Regions from separate parts of the Kitasatospora sp. NPDC098663 genome, predicted to be linked through region 2. Evidence: predicted binding sites of a transcription regulator. Region 2 holds the regulator's gene; the other holds the start of a gene.
The links. Region 2 encodes HrcA, which represses chaperone genes, less so after heat shock. Its sites were predicted from a motif close to TTNGCACTCNGNNNNNCNGAGTGCNAA; they were not measured.

Region 1 (7,353 bases), on a different contig from region 2:
CACCGTGCTGCTGAAGATGGAACAGTCCGGCGAGGCCCCCGACGACCGGGTGCAGGACGCGGTGGCCCGCAACGCCGCGGTCAAGGCGGTGGCCAAGGAGTGCTGGCCGGCCGTCGACCCGGCGAAGCTGGTGCTGCGGCTGCTCTCCGACCCGGAGTTCCTGGCCGCCTGCGCGGAGGGCGTGCTGACCCCGGAGGAGCAGCAGGCGGTGCTGTGGCCCAAGCCGGGCCGCTCGGTGAAGACGGCCCGCTGGACGCAGGCCGACGCCGTCCTGGTCGACGAGGCGACGGACCTGGTGCAGCGCACCCCCTCGCTCGGGCACGTGGTGCTGGACGAGGCGCAGGACCTCTCCCCGATGCAGTACAGAGCGGTCGGCCGCCGCTGCACGACCGGCTCGGCGACCGTCCTCGGCGACCTCGCCCAGGGCACCACCCCGTGGGCGACGGCGAGCTGGCCGGACGCGCTGCGCCACCTGGGCAAGCCGGACGCCCACGTCGAGGAGCTGACCAAGGGCTTCCGGGTGCCGGAGGAGGTCATCGCGTACGCCTCCCGGCTGCTCCCGGCGATCGCCCCGGGCCTGGCCCCGGCGACCTCCGTCCGCGACGCCCCCGGCTCGCTGACGATCCGCCGCCTCCCGGACGCGGAGGCCGCGCCCGCCGTCGTGGCGGCCTGCCGCGAGGCGCTGGAGCACGAGGGCTCGACCGGGCTGATCGCCGCCGACGCCCGGATCCCGATGCTCGCCGAGGCGCTGACCGCGGCCGGCCTGCCGTACCTGTCCCCCGGCGCCGAGACCAGCGCCGAGGCCCGGCTGACGCTCGTACCGGCCTCGCTGGCCAAGGGTCTGGAGTACGACTACGTGGTGCTGGACGAGCCGGCCGCGGTGATCGCGGGCGAGCCGGACGAGCGGACCGGCCTGCGGCGGCTGTACGTGGCGCTCACCCGTGCCGTCTCCGGCCTGACGGTGCTGCACGGCGAGCCGCTGCCCGCGCAGCTGCGCTGAGGAACCGAGCAGCGGGGGCCGGCCCCACCGGGACCGGCCCCCGCCCTCCGCGCGCGCTCAGGCGTCGATCCGGGCCCGCCACTCGGCGACCTTGGCCGCGTCCACCGGCGTCCGCCAGCCGTCGACCCGCACCGCGCCGCCGACGTGGAAGCCGTCGAAGCCCTCGGCCCGCAGCCCCTTCAGGTGTTCGGCCCGCAGGCCGCCGCCGATCAGGATCCGCTGCCCGTACCCGGGCTCGCCCGCGCGGGCCAGCTCCGCCAGCAGCACCTCGTACCCGGCGTCGACGCCGGCGGGCGCGCCCGAGGTGAGGAAGGTGTCCAGCCCGGGCAGCGCGCCGACGGCGGTCCGCAGGGCGGCCCGGTCGGTGCTGTGGTCGATCGCCCGGTGGAAGGTCCAGCGGCAGCCGGCCACCGCTTCGGCGACGGCGGCGGTGGCGGCCAGGTCGACGGCGCCGTCGGCGTGGAGGAAGCCGAAGACGAACTCGTCGGCGCCCTCGGCCCGCAACGCGGCGGCCCGGGCGGCCAGTTCGTCCAGGTCGCCGGGCGCGAAGCCGTCCCGGATCCGGAGCATGACGCGCAGCGGGATGTCGGCGGCGGCCCGGATCCGGGCGAAGTCCTCGACGGACGGGGTGAGCCCGTCCGCGGCCATGTCGGTGACCAGTTCGAGCCGGTCGGCGCCGCCCGACTCGGCAGCCTGGGCGTCCTGGGGCGTCAGCGCGATGACTTCGAAAATTGGTCTAGACATATCAGTAGGTTGCCACATCCGGCCGGGCCCGGCGAGCACTTCGCCCCACCCCCCGGGTCACGCCAGGCTGCGACCCTTCCCGGAGTCCCCGCCGAGCCATCCGCCGAACCGCCCGCCGGGCCCGTCGCCGGCCCCGGTCCGGCGCATCGCCACCGCGGCCGCCACCAGGAGCAGCAGCACCGGCGCCGCCATCGGCAGCACGTGCCAGAACCCGCGGCCCTCGCGCCAGATGTTGAACAGGCCCGCGAACATCGTCAGCGACAGCACCGCGACCCCGACGGCGGCCGGCAGCACCCGGCCGCGCAGCGCGGTGAAGGTCAGCAGCAGCGGCCCGATCAGCAGCAGCGCGAACCACTGCATGTCCAGCGGGAAGGTGGAGTCGCCCCAGTGCTGGAGCGCCACCAGCAGCCCGCCCCCGAGGACCGAGGCCAGCGCCAGCCCGCCGGAACGCCAGGAGGCCCTGGGCAGCAACTCCGTCGGCGCCGCGGCCAGCACCAGCGCCCCCAGCACGAACGGCATGGTGGCCACGCTGCTGTCCCCCACCCCCCAGAGGTCGAACTCCGGCGGCAGCACGACGGCCTGCGCCAGCACGAACAGCGCGGAGACGGCCTGGACCAGCGAGATGGCCCGCACCGCCGTCCAGCGCCCCATCACGACGGCTGCCGCGAGCAGCAGCGCGATCACCGGCGGCGCGATGGTCAGCGCGTACGCGCTGTACGAGGTGTCCCAGGTCAGCCGGTGGGCGGCCCGCTCCGCGTCGCTCACCCACGGCACCAGCGCCGCACCGGCCAGCGCCCCGGCGACCATCGGCGCGGCCAGCGCGAGCACCCGCCCGGCCAGCGAGGAGCCGGTCAGCCCGAGCCGCACCCGCAGCCCGTACGCGGCCAGGTCGAACGCCTCGCGGGCGACGGCCGAGCGGCCCGCCTCCGCCGTGGTGTCGGCGAACACCGCGGCCAGCTCCTCGCCGCGCTCCCGGCGGTAGCGCGGCGGGTAGAACTGCAGCGCCGCCCGCAGCACGGTCGACGGCGTCCCGATCGTCGGCGTGGTCATCGTCATGCGAAGAACCCCCTCATCGTCGACTTCCCCTCCGGCTCCGGCTTGCCCTGCAGCACCGACAGGACGTTCGCGAGACGGCGCTCCGCCTCGGTGGCGACGGCCCGCAGCCGCTCCGCCTCGGAGGCCAGCGCCTCCCGGCCGACGCTGGTCAGCGCGTAGCTGCGCCGCGCCCGCCCGTCCACGACCTCCTCCGCGGCGACCTCGATCAGCCCCTGCTGGAGCAGCCGGTCGAGGGCGCCGTACAGGGTGCCGGTGCGCATCTTGACCCGGCCCCCGGAGATGGCGGCGATCTCCTGGATGAGGGCGTAGCCGTGTCTCGGGGCGTCCGCCAGAGCGGTGAGCAGCAGCAGCGTCGGCTCCTGCATCGAGCGTTCAGTCATACGACTACATATATCGTCAACCTACCTATAGGTCCAGTACCCCCGCCGCCCGGTCCACGACGCGGACCACGAGCGGGCCTGGCGCGGACCGGGAGCGAGCCGGGAGCGGACCAGGCGCGGGCCAGGCGCGGGCCAGGAGCCGCCTAGGAGAGCTCCCCCACCGGCGCGACCACCGCGCCCTGCTTGCCGCACACCCAGTGCGGCTCCGGCCCCAGCTCCGGCTCCACGCCGAGCGCGTGCGGGTCCCCGTCGGCGGCGCAGGCGGTGCACAGCGGCCAGCGCCCGTACGCCTCCAGCAGCGCGTCCTGGACGTCCTGGGCGACCAGCCCGAGCACGTACTCGGTGCCGTCCGGCCACTGCTCCAGCCACCAGCGGCGGTGCGTCACGGCCTGCTCCACCAGGGAGACGACGGCGGCGTCCGCCACGTCCCGCGCGGTGAGGTCGGCCAGGATCAGCGCCCGCGCGTTGTGCAGCGCGGTCTCGATGTCGTCGGAAGCCATCTGTCCATTCTCCGGTAGAACGCCGCGTGGGCGGCCCCCCGAAGGGGACCGCCCACACGATCAGGAACCAGCCGATCCGATCGGTGCGATCAGGATCAGAAGTCCATGTCACCGCCCGGCATGCCGCCGCCGGCGGCCGCAGCGGCCTTCTCCGGCTTGTCGGCGATGACGGCCTCGGTGGTGAGGAACAGCGCCGCGATGGAGGCGGCGTTCTGCAGCGCGGAGCGGGTCACCTTGGCCGGGTCGATGATGCCCTCGGCGATCAGGTCGACGTAGGTGTTGGTGGCCGCGTTCAGGCCGTGACCGGCGGGAAGGTTGCGCACCTTCTCCACCACGACGCCACCCTCCAGGCCGGCGTTGGTCGCGATCTGCTTGATCGGGGCCTCCAGCGCGACCTTGACGATGTTGGCACCGGTGGCCTCGTCGCCCTCCAGCTCCAGCTTGTCGAAGGCGACACCGGCCTGCAGCAGCGCGACGCCACCACCGGCGACGATGCCCTCCTCGACGGCGGCCTTCGCGTTGCGGACGGCGTCCTCGATGCGGTGCTTGCGCTCCTTGAGCTCCACCTCGGTGGCTGCGCCGGCCTTGATGACGGCCACGCCGCCGGCCAGCTTGGCGAGGCGCTCCTGGAGCTTCTCGCGGTCGTAGTCCGAGTCGCTGTTCTCGATCTCGGCGCGGATCTGGTTCACGCGGCCGGCGACCTGCTCGCTGTCACCGCCACCGTCGACGATGGTGGTCTCGTCCTTGGTGATGACCACCTTGCGGGCGGTGCCCAGCAGGTCGATGCCGGCGTTCTCCAGCTTGAGGCCGACCTCCTCGGAGATCACGGTGCCACCGGTGAGGATGGCGATGTCGCCGAGCATGGCCTTGCGGCGGTCGCCGAAGCCCGGGGCCTTGACGGCGACGGACTTGAAGGTGCCGCGGATCTTGTTCACGACCAGGGTCGACAGGGCCTCGCCCTCGACGTCCTCGGCGATGATGACGAGCGGCTTGCCGCTCTGCATGACCTTCTCCAGCAGCGGCAGCAGGTCCTTGACCGAGCCGATCTTGGAGTTGGCGATGAGGATGTACGGGTCCTCGAACGTCGCCTCCATGCGCTCCAGGTCGGTCGCGAAGTAGGCGGAGATGTAGCCCTTGTCGAAGCGCATGCCCTCGGTGAGCTCGAGCTCCAGACCGAAGGTGTTGCTCTCCTCGACGGTGATGACGCCTTCCTTGCCGACCTTGTCCATGGCCTCGGCGATGAGCTCGCCGATCTGGGTGTCGGCGGCCGAGATGGAGGCGGTGGAGGCGATCTGCTCCTTGGTCTCCACGTCCTTGGCCTGGGCCAGCAGCTGGTCGGAGACGGCGGCGACGGCCTTCTCGATGCCGCGCTTCAGGGCCATCGGGTTGGCGCCGGCGGCGACGTTGCGCAGACCCTCGCGCACCAGGGCCTGGGCGAGCACGGTGGCGGTGGTGGTGCCGTCACCCGCGACGTCGTCGGTCTTCTTGGCGACCTCCTTGACGAGCTCCGCGCCGATCTTCTCGTAGGGGTCCTCGAGCTCGATCTCCTTGGCGATGGAGACACCGTCGTTGGTGATCGTGGGGGCGCCCCACTTCTTCTCCAGCACGACGTTGCGACCCTTGGGGCCGAGCGTGACCTTCACTGCGTCGGCGAGCTGGTTCATGCCACGCTCAAGGCCGCGGCGAGCTTCCTCATCAAAGGCGATGATCTTGGCCATCAGAAGTGGTCCTCCGGGACACGGTCGACTGCTCGGACCAAGGGGTGCCCGCGACGGACGGCCCTGGTGTGCGGGGGTCCTTTCCCCTACCGCTCCCGGGGGCCTCACCGACCCGGTCCGCTGTCACTCTCACGCTGTGAGTGCTAACGCCAATGATTAGCACTCCGGGTGGTCGAGTGCAAGCCCAATCGCGATCCCGCGAGCCGCCCGGGGCGCTCCCGCCGACCCGCGCAACTCCCCGCCGGGGAACGCCGACGGGCCCGCACGACGCGTGTCGTACGGGCCCGCCGAGAAGCGAGTGGTCACCAGCCGTGGGCCGCGCCGAGCTCCTGGGGTCGGAAGGGGGTCACACCGCGGCGCGGACCATGTCCGCCTGCGGGCCCTTCTGTCCCTGGGAGATCTCGAACTCGACCCGCTGGCCCTCCTCGAGGGTGCGGTAGCCGTCCATCTGGATCGCGCTGTAGTGGACGAAGACGTCCGCACCACCGTCGACCGCGATGAAGCCGTAGCCCTTCTCCGCGTTGAACCACTTGACGGTGCCCTGAGCCATTCCGAACTCCCCTAGTGCTGTGCTGGCCCTTCACGCGCCCGCAGGTCGCGGGCCCGGGTCTGGTTTGAAGGCCGGCCCGGGGAACCCCCCCTGGGCGCAGCCGTGCACGCCGCAGTCCTCCGCCGGGGGTGCCTGACGGCGCCCTGTGAGCGGGTGATTACGTCGACCGCGGCTGAATGTATCCGGATCGACGCCCTCTGCAACAGGGTCAGCTGCGGGGAATTCCGGCACCGCGCCAAGGGGCAGGACGGGCCAAAGCGGGAGGAATTCGGCATTTCACGCCGGACATAGCGGACGGATTACTACAAATCCCCGCGGGAATTCTGACATCTGCCTGACATGTTTCACGGCCCAGGCACCCGACCGGTCTCAGCGGCCGGACGACCGTCCGGCGATTCGCGGGTGATTCGCGGGTGAGGATGAGGGGAAGCCCTGTTCCCAACCGAGCCACACTCTACTCCGACTTGACCCCGCCATATTCCCGCCGAAATGCGGCCGGCCGCCCGTGCGTACGGAGAACGGAATTCCGTACACGCGGACGGCCGGTCGGACGAACGGCTCGGGCGGGGTGCCCGGATCGGGGCGCGGCTCAGCAGCCGCCGGCCACCGCCGGGATGATCGAGACGCTGGCGCCGTCCGCGATCCCGGTCGCCAGGCCCTCGGCGAAGCGCACGTCGTCGTCGTTCACGTAGACGTTGACGAAGCGGCGCAGCTTGCCGGCGTCGTCCAGGATGCGGGCGGAGATCCCCGCGTGGTTCTTCTCCAGGTCGGCGATGACCTCGCCCAGGGTGGCGCCCTCGGCGGCCACCTCGGCGGCGCCGCCGGTGTAGGTGCGCAGGATGGTGGGGATACGGACGTTGGCGCTCATGGTTCTCCTAGCGGACAGGGCCTGGCGGGGTGGGGGGTGTTCAGGCGGACGCGAGGCCGGCGTCGTGGAAGGACGCCAGGGTCGGGCGGATCACGGCGGTCATCCCGGACCCGGCGACGGCGTCCAGGGTCTTCAGGCCGTCGCCGGTGTTGATCGCGACGGTCTCCTTGGCCGGGTCCAACTGACCGGTCTCCACCAGCTTCTTCAGCACGCCGACGGTCACCCCGCCCGCGGTCTCGGCGAAGACGCCCTCGGTCCGGGCCAGCAGCCGGATCGCGTCCACCACCTCGGCGTCGGTGACGTCCTCGATCGCGCCGCCGGTGCGCCGGGCGATGTCCAGCACGTACGGGCCGTCCGCCGGGTTGCCGATCGCCAGCGACTTGGCGATGGTGTCCGGCTTGACCGGGCGGATCACGTCCTGGCCGGCCTTGAACGCCGCCGACACCGGGGAGCAGCCCGCCGCCTGGGCGCCGAAGACCTTGTACGGCCGGTCCTCGACCAGACCGAGCCTGATCAGCTCCTGCAGCCCCTTGTCGA
Region 2 (7,353 bases):
TCCAGCGCTGGCAGACGATCAAGAAGTTCCACCTGCTGCCGCGCGATCTCGACATCGAGCACGGTGAGCTCACCCCGAGCCTGAAGATCAAGCGCCCGGTGGTCGAGCGGACCTACGCGGACGCCGTCACCGCGATGTACGCGGGCGCCAACGAGGCCTGACCGGCCCCGCCCCCGTACGGCTCACCGGTTCGGGTGAGCCGTACGGGACAATGGGGTCATGCCCTCCGCACTCCCCGACGGCGAACCGGTGCCGTCCGACGGTTCCCTGCCCGCATCCGCCCGCACCGGACTCGGTCAGCGGCCGTTCGGCTTCTACCTGCACGTGCCCTACTGCGCCAGCCGCTGCGGCTACTGCGACTTCAACACCTACACCGCCACCGAGCTGCGCTCCTCCGGGGCGGTCGCCTCCCAGGAGACCTACGCGGACAACGTGGTCGCCGAGATCCGGCTGGCCCGCCAGGTCCTCGGCCCGGTCGACCTGCCGGTGCAGACCGTCTTCCTCGGCGGCGGCACCCCCACCCTGCTGCCCGCCCGCGACCTGGTGAAGATGCTGGCCGCGCTGCGCGAGGAGTTCGGGCTCGCCGACGGCGCCGAGGTCACCACGGAGGCCAACCCGGAGTCCGTCGACCCGGCCTACCTGGCCGAACTGCGCGAGGGCGGCTACAACCGGATCTCCTTCGGCATGCAGAGCGCCCGCCCGCACGTCCTGAAGCTGCTCGACCGCCACCACACCCCGGGCCGCCCCGAGGCCTGCGTCGCCGAGGCCCGCGCCGCCGGCTTCGACCACGTCAACCTGGACCTCATCTACGGCACCCCCGGCGAGTCCGACGACGACTGGCGTGCCTCCCTGGACGCCGCCATCGGCGCCGGGCCCGACCACGTCTCGGCGTACTCCCTGATCGTCGAGGACGGCACCAAGCTCGCCGCCCGGGTCAAGCGCGGCGAACTGCCGATGATCGACGACGACGTGCACGCCGACCGCTACCTCATCGCCGAACAGGCCCTCAGCGCCGCCGGCTACACCTGGTACGAGGTCTCCAACTGGGCCACCACCCCCGAGGGCCGCTGCCGCCACAACGAGCTGTACTGGACCGGCGCCGACTGGTGGGGCGCCGGCCCGGGCGCGCACAGCCACGTCGGCGGCGTCCGCTGGTGGAACGCCAAGCACCCCGCCGCCTACGCCCAGGCCCTCGCCGAGGGCCGCACCCCGGCCCTGGGCCGCGAGGTGCTCGCCGAGGAGGACCGCCGGGTCGAGCGCATCCTGCTGGAACTGCGCCTCGCCGAGGGCATCCCGCTCACCCTCCTCACCGACACCGGCCGCCACGCCGCCGCCCGCCACCTCGCCGACGGCCTCCTCGCCGCCGGGCCGTACGCCGGGGGCCGCGCCGTCCTCACCCTCCAGGGCCGGCTGCTCGCCGACGCGGTCGTACGTGACCTGGTGGACTGACATTCGTTACCGTGGGTGTCAGCCGTCGGAGGGAGCGTGCGATGACCGCCATCGATGATCGGATGACCGGGATCTTCGAGAACCTGGAGGTGCCGGAAGGCATCAAGGCCGAACTCATCAGGGGGGAAATCGTGATGATGGCGGGGCCTGACATGGTCCACAACCTCATCGTCCTGGCGATTCAGCACCAGCTTCCGTACGGTCGGTGGCGTCCCCTCACGACCCAGGACCTGGGGATCCCCGGCCAGGCGAGCGAACCCCAGCCCGACCTGGTCGTCTTCGAACGCGGGGCGGTCCAGGAGCACGGACGACTGCTGCCGTCGCCCGCCGTCACCCTGGTGGTCGAGGTGGTGTCGAAGACCAGCGTCGATCGTGATTACCGGACCAAGCGGGAGCTCTACGCCGAGGGCTCCGTCCCCGCGTACCTGATCGTGGACCCGATCAAGGGGGTCTGCGTGCTGTTGACCGAGTTGGGCAGGGATCCCGGGTCCGGCCTCCCGAGGTATATGTCCGAGCGGACCAGCAAGTTCGGCGAGCCCGTCCCCGTCGGCCTGCTCGAGATCGATCTGGACACCACGGACTTTCAGCAGTACGTCTGATCGGCCTCACTCCGGAACCGTCACGAAGTCGATCAGCTCCTCGACCTTGCCCAGCAGTTCCGGCTCCAGGTCCTTGTAGCTGTCCACCGTGGAGAGGATCCGCTTCCAGGCGGCGGGGGTGTTCACCGGCCAGCCGAGGCGGCGGCAGACGCCCTCCTTCCACTCCTCGCCGCGCGGGACGGCGGGCCAGCCGGCGATGCCGACGGAGGCGGGCTTCACGGCCTGCCAGATGTCGATGTAGGGGTGGCCGACGACCAGGACGGCGTCGCCGGTGACCTGGGCGGCGATGCGGTGCTCCTTGGTGCCGGGGAGCAGGTGGTCGACCAGGACGCCGAGGCGCCGGCCCGGGCCGGGGGCGAAGTCGGCGACGATCGCGGGCAGGTCGTCCACGCCCTCCAGGTACTCGACGACCACGCCCTCGATCCGCAGGTCGTCGCCCCAGACCCGCTCGACCAGTTCGGCGTCGTGCCGGCCCTCGACGTAGATCCGCGACTCGCGGGCGACCCGGGCCCGGGCGCCGGGGACGGCGACCGAGCCGGAGGCGGTGCGGCCCGGCGTACGGGAGGGGGCGGGGCCGGCCGGGCGCACCAGGGTGACCGTCCGGCCCTCCAGCAGGAAGCCGCGCGGCACCAGCGGGAACACCCGGAGCTTGCCGAAGCGGTCCTCCAGGGTGACGGTGAAGCCCTCGGCGGTCTTCTCGCAGCGCACCACCGCGCCGCAGAAGCCGGTGGCGGCCTCCTCCACCACCAGGTCCCGTTCGGCGGTCACCTCCGGGGCGGGCTGCTGCTTCTTCCACGGCGGGGTCAGGTCGGGTCCGTACTGGCGGCTGCGCATGAAAGCGACTATACGGACGGACCGTCAGAGGCCCGGCGCGCCCCAGACCGGGAACCAGCGGCTGAGGTCCTTCTCCAGCCGGAGGTCGTTCCCGAGCATCGCGTTGACCTGGAGCTCCAGCGGGCTGTTGCGCCGCTCCCCGCCGCCGGGCATCGGGGCGAAGGGGTAGAAGGTGCCGCGCTTGTAGAGGTAGACCAGGGCCAGCGACTGCCCGTCCGGGTTGCGGAAGCCGACCAGCGAGCAGAGCAGCTGCGGTCCGAAGCCGTTCGCCTCCAGCTCGCTGTTGACCGCGTGCAGGTCGTTGACCAGGTCCGGCAGTTCCTCGGGGGTGTGCCGGGCGAGCAGCCAGGAGTAGCCGTAGCCGTCCTTGGAGGCCTCCACCGGGACGCCGCCGCGCTCGGTGTCGGCGTCGAGCAGCGCCCGCACCTGCTGTTCGACCTGGCCGAAGGCCGCGCCCTCGACGGCGGCGAAGCAGACCGAGCCGAGCCCGGTGGGGGTGAACCCGGCCGCGGCCTCCAGGGTGAGAGCGGCGGACGGGACGCCGAACAGCTGGTCGAGGTCGGGCTTGACGGGCTTGGTGCGCCCGAACAGGGTGTCCAGGATTCCCACGGCGGTCCTTTCGGAGGAGGGAGTCGGGAGGAGTCGGGAGGGCCGCAGGAAGGCGGCTGGGGCCGGGGCCTCAGCGGCCGAGCTGCTCGGAGATCTTCGCCAGCTCCGCGAGCCGCTTTTCCAGCGTCGGGTGGGTGGAGAACAGCTGCGAGGCGGTCTCCCGGGCGCTCAGCGCGGGGGCGAAGTAGAAGGCGTTGTAGGGCTGTGCCTGGCGCAGGTCCTTGCTGGGGATGGCGGCGATCTGGCCGGTGACCTTGGTGAGCGCGGAGGCGAGGGCGCTGGGCCGGCCGGTGAGCTGGGCGGCGGCGCGGTCGGCGGCGAGTTCCCGGTAGCGGGACAGGAGCCGGGTGAGCAGGAAGCTGATGGCGTAGACGAGCATCGACACCAGCGGGATGACCAGGGCGACGATGGCCGCGTTCTGGTCGTTGTTGTTGCGGTTGCCGCCCATGAACCCGCCGTACATGGCGATCCGGGTCATGGCCCCGGCGAGGACGCCGAGGAAGCCGGCGATGGTCATCACCGCGACGTCCCGGTGGGCGACGTGGGACAGCTCGTGGGCGAGGACGCCCTCCAGTTCCTCGGGTTCCAGTCGGCGCAGCAGGCCGGTGGTGACGCACACCACGGCGTTCTGCGGGTTGCGGCCGGTGGCGAAGGCGTTCGGCATGTCGTTGTCGGCGACCGCCACCCGGGGTTTGGGCATGTCGGCCAGCGCGCAGAGCCGGTCGATGGTGCCGTGCAGTTGCGGGTACTGCTCAGGGGTCACCTGGTGGGCGCCCATCGCCCGTTCGGTGATCTTGTCGCTGAACCAGAACTGGGCCACGAACAGCCCGCCGGAGATCAGGACGATCAGTGGCCAGGCGCCGCGCAGCAGCACGATCAGCAGACCGGTGAAACCGACGTACAGCAGCCCGATCACGAACATGGTCACGACCATGCGGCCGGTCAGGCCGCGGTCGGGCGCGAAACGGGTGTGCTGGCCCGAGCTCGACATCGCTTGCTCCTCCATTCGCCGTCGTCTTCGATGCTGCCACCCGGACGGCCCCACGGCACCACCCCCGCGCCGGGAACTGCGGGCAGGATCACTCCGGCCGGGCCGTTCCTGCCGTTGGGCCCGGGCCTTACACTGGCAGGTACGGTTTTGGCACTCACAGGTTCAGAGTGCCAAAGCGGGTGCCGGAGCCGGGATCCTCCCGGAGCGGGCAGCAGCATGCGTGACACGAACGGACAACGTGCGAAGACGGAGGTGTGTGCCCCATGGCCGGTGAGGTTCGCCAGCTGGACGACCGCAAGCTCGCCGTGCTCCGCGCGATCGTCCAGGACTACGTGGGCACCGAGGAGCCGGTCGGCTCCAAGGCCCTGGTGGAGCGGCACAACCTCGGAGTCTCCCCGGCGACCGTGCGCAACGACATGGCGGCGCTGGAGGAGGAGGGCTACATCCACCAGCCGCACACCAGCGCCGGGCGCATCCCCACCGACAAGGGGTACCGCCTGTTCGTCGACAAGCTCGCCGAGGTCAAGCCGATGAGCGCCCCCGAGCGCCGGGCGATCCGGCACTTCCTGGACGGCGCCGTCGACCTGGACGACGTGGTCATGCGGACGGTGCGGCTGCTCGCCCAGCTCACCCGGCAGGTCGCGGTGGTGCAGTACCCCTCGCTGTCACGGTCCACCGTCCGGCACATCGAGCTGGTGGCGCTGGCCCCGACCAAGGTGATGCTGGTCCTGATCACCAACACCGGCCGGGTCGAGCAGCGGATGGTCGACTGCCCGGGCCCGGTCGGCGAGACGGTCCTGGCGGACCTGCGGGCCCGGATCAACGCGCGGGCCGTCGGCCAGCGGCTGCCGGACGTGCCGGGGTTCCTGGAGGAGCTCCCGGCGGGTTTCGAGCCGCCGGACCGCCCGACCGTCAGCACGGTCCTGGCGACGCTGTTCGAAGCGCTCGCCGAGCAGAACGAGGAGCGGATCATGCTGGCCGGCACGGCCAACCTGACCCGCTTCGGGCACGACTTCCCCCTGACCATCCAGCCGGTGCTGGAAGCCCTGGAGGAGCAGGTCGTCCTGCTCCGCCTCCTGGGTGAGACGGCGGACGCCGCGATGACGGTCCGGATCGGGCGGGAGATCGCCTACGAGGGGCTGAATTCCACCTCGGTGGTGTCGGTCGGTTACGGTTCGGGCGACGAGAGCGTGGCCAAACTGGGTGTGATCGGTCCGACCCGGATGGACTATCCGGGCACAATGGGGGCGGTGCGTGCGGTGGCGCGGTACGTGGGCCAGATCCTGGCCGAGTCGTAGCACAGGCCGCCGTCGGAACCTCTGACGGCGGTGTCCAGTCGCAGCACTACTACAGGCGGAACAAGCGGAGCATTTGGTGGCCACGGACTACTACGCGGTACTCGGCGTCCGACGGGATGCGGGGCAGGACGAGATCAAGAAGGCCTTCCGGCGCCTGGCACGCGAACTGCACCCGGACGTCAACCCGGACCCGAAGACGCAGGAGCGGTTCAAGGAGATCAACGCCGCTTACGAGGTGCTCTCCGACCCGCAGAAGCGCCAGGTCTACGACCTCGGCGGTGACCCGCTCTCGCCGGGCGGCGGGGGCGCGGGCGGCTTCGGCGCGGGCGCGGCCGGATTCGGCTTCTCCGACATCATGGACGCCTTCTTCGGCGCCGCGGCCGGCCAGCGCGGCCCGCGCTCGCGCACCCGGCGCGGCCAGGACGCCATGATCCGGCTGGAGATCACCCTGGAGGAGGCCGCCTTCGGCACCACCAAGGAACTCCAGGTCGACACCGCCGTCACCTGCACCACGTGCAGCGGCGAGGGCGCGGCCCCCGGCACCTCCGCGCAGACCTGCGACATGTGTCGCGGCAGGGGCGAGGTCTCCCAGGTCACCCGGTCGTTCCTGGGCCAGGTCATGACCTCCCGGCCCTGCCCGCAGTGCCAGGGCTTCGGCACCGTCGTGCCGACCCCGTGCCCGGAGTGCGCCGGCGACGGCCGGGTCCGCGCCCGGCGCACCCTGACCGTCAAGATCCCGGCCGGTGTCGACAACGGCACCCGGATCCAGCTGGCCGGCGAGGGCGAGGTCGGCCCCGGCGGCGGCCCGGCCGGCGACCTGTACGTCGAGATCGCCGAGACCACCCACACCGTCTTCCAGCGGCGCGGGGACGACCTGCACTGCACCGTCACCATCCCGATGACGGCCGCGTCCCTCGGCACCCAGGTGCCGCTGCAGACCCTGGACGGGCTGGAGGAGGTCGACATCCGGCCCGGCACCCAGTCCGGCCAGTCGATCCCGCTGCACGGCCGCGGCATCACGCACCTGCGCGGCGGCGGCCGGGGCGACCTGATAGTGCATGTCGAGGTGCAGACGCCCACCAAGCTCGACCCCGAGCAGGAGGAGCTGCTGCGCCGGCTCGCGGTGCTGCGCGGCGAGGAGCGGCCGTCCGGCCAGTTCGCGCCGGGCCAGCAGGGCCTGTTCTCGCGCCTCAAGGACGCGTTCAACGGCCGCTAGGCCCTGGCCCGGGCCGTCGAAGGCCCTAGGCCCTGGCCGTCCGCGCGGGGGTGCCGGGTTCGCCCGGCGCCCCTTTCGCGTTCCCGATCCGCCCCACCCCCCGGAGGTTCCCCGCATGACCGCCCCCGTCTTCGTCGTCGAGACCGAGCGGATCGCCGCCGCCGCGCCCGGTTCCGTGGTGCGCCTCGACGGGCCGGAGGGGCGGCACGCGGCCGCGGTGAAGCGGCTGGCGGCCGGCGAGGCGGTGACCCTCGCCGACGGGCTGGGCCTCGGGGTGGACGGGACGGTCGCCGCGGTGCTCGGCAAGGACGCGATCGACGTCACGGTGGCCGCCGTCCGCCGGGAGCCCGAGCCGGC

Region 1: a site for HrcA is predicted at 5,555-5,581, ahead of groL (chaperonin GroEL). Genes of this name have one in related genera too.

What each region holds. Positions count from the first base shown of each region.
Region 1 is NZ_JBIWAP010000044.1:7,913-15,265, reverse strand. It holds gene ACIQVZ_RS33920 (HelD family protein) at 1-1,000, shown strand, start outside; gene ACIQVZ_RS33915 (copper homeostasis protein CutC) at 1,058-1,744, opposite strand; gene ACIQVZ_RS33910 (hypothetical protein) at 1,802-2,800, opposite strand; gene ACIQVZ_RS33905 (PadR family transcriptional regulator) at 2,797-3,180, opposite strand; gene ACIQVZ_RS33900 (hypothetical protein) at 3,324-3,680, opposite strand; gene groL (chaperonin GroEL) at 3,776-5,398, opposite strand; gene ACIQVZ_RS33890 (cold-shock protein) at 5,745-5,948, opposite strand; gene ACIQVZ_RS33885 (MoaD/ThiS family protein) at 6,538-6,816, opposite strand; gene thrC (threonine synthase) at 6,857-7,353, opposite strand, start outside.
Region 2 is NZ_JBIWAP010000001.1:333,608-340,960, reverse strand. It holds gene ACIQVZ_RS01575 (AMP-binding protein) at 1-161, shown strand, start outside; gene hemW (radical SAM family heme chaperone HemW) at 220-1,449, shown strand; gene ACIQVZ_RS01565 (Uma2 family endonuclease) at 1,491-2,048, shown strand; gene ACIQVZ_RS01560 (DUF3097 domain-containing protein) at 2,055-2,882, opposite strand; gene ACIQVZ_RS01555 (hypothetical protein) at 2,907-3,491, opposite strand; gene htpX (zinc metalloprotease HtpX) at 3,562-4,482, opposite strand; gene hrcA (heat-inducible transcriptional repressor HrcA) at 4,746-5,780, shown strand; gene dnaJ (molecular chaperone DnaJ) at 5,857-6,996, shown strand; gene ACIQVZ_RS01535 (16S rRNA (uracil(1498)-N(3))-methyltransferase) at 7,112-7,353, shown strand, end outside.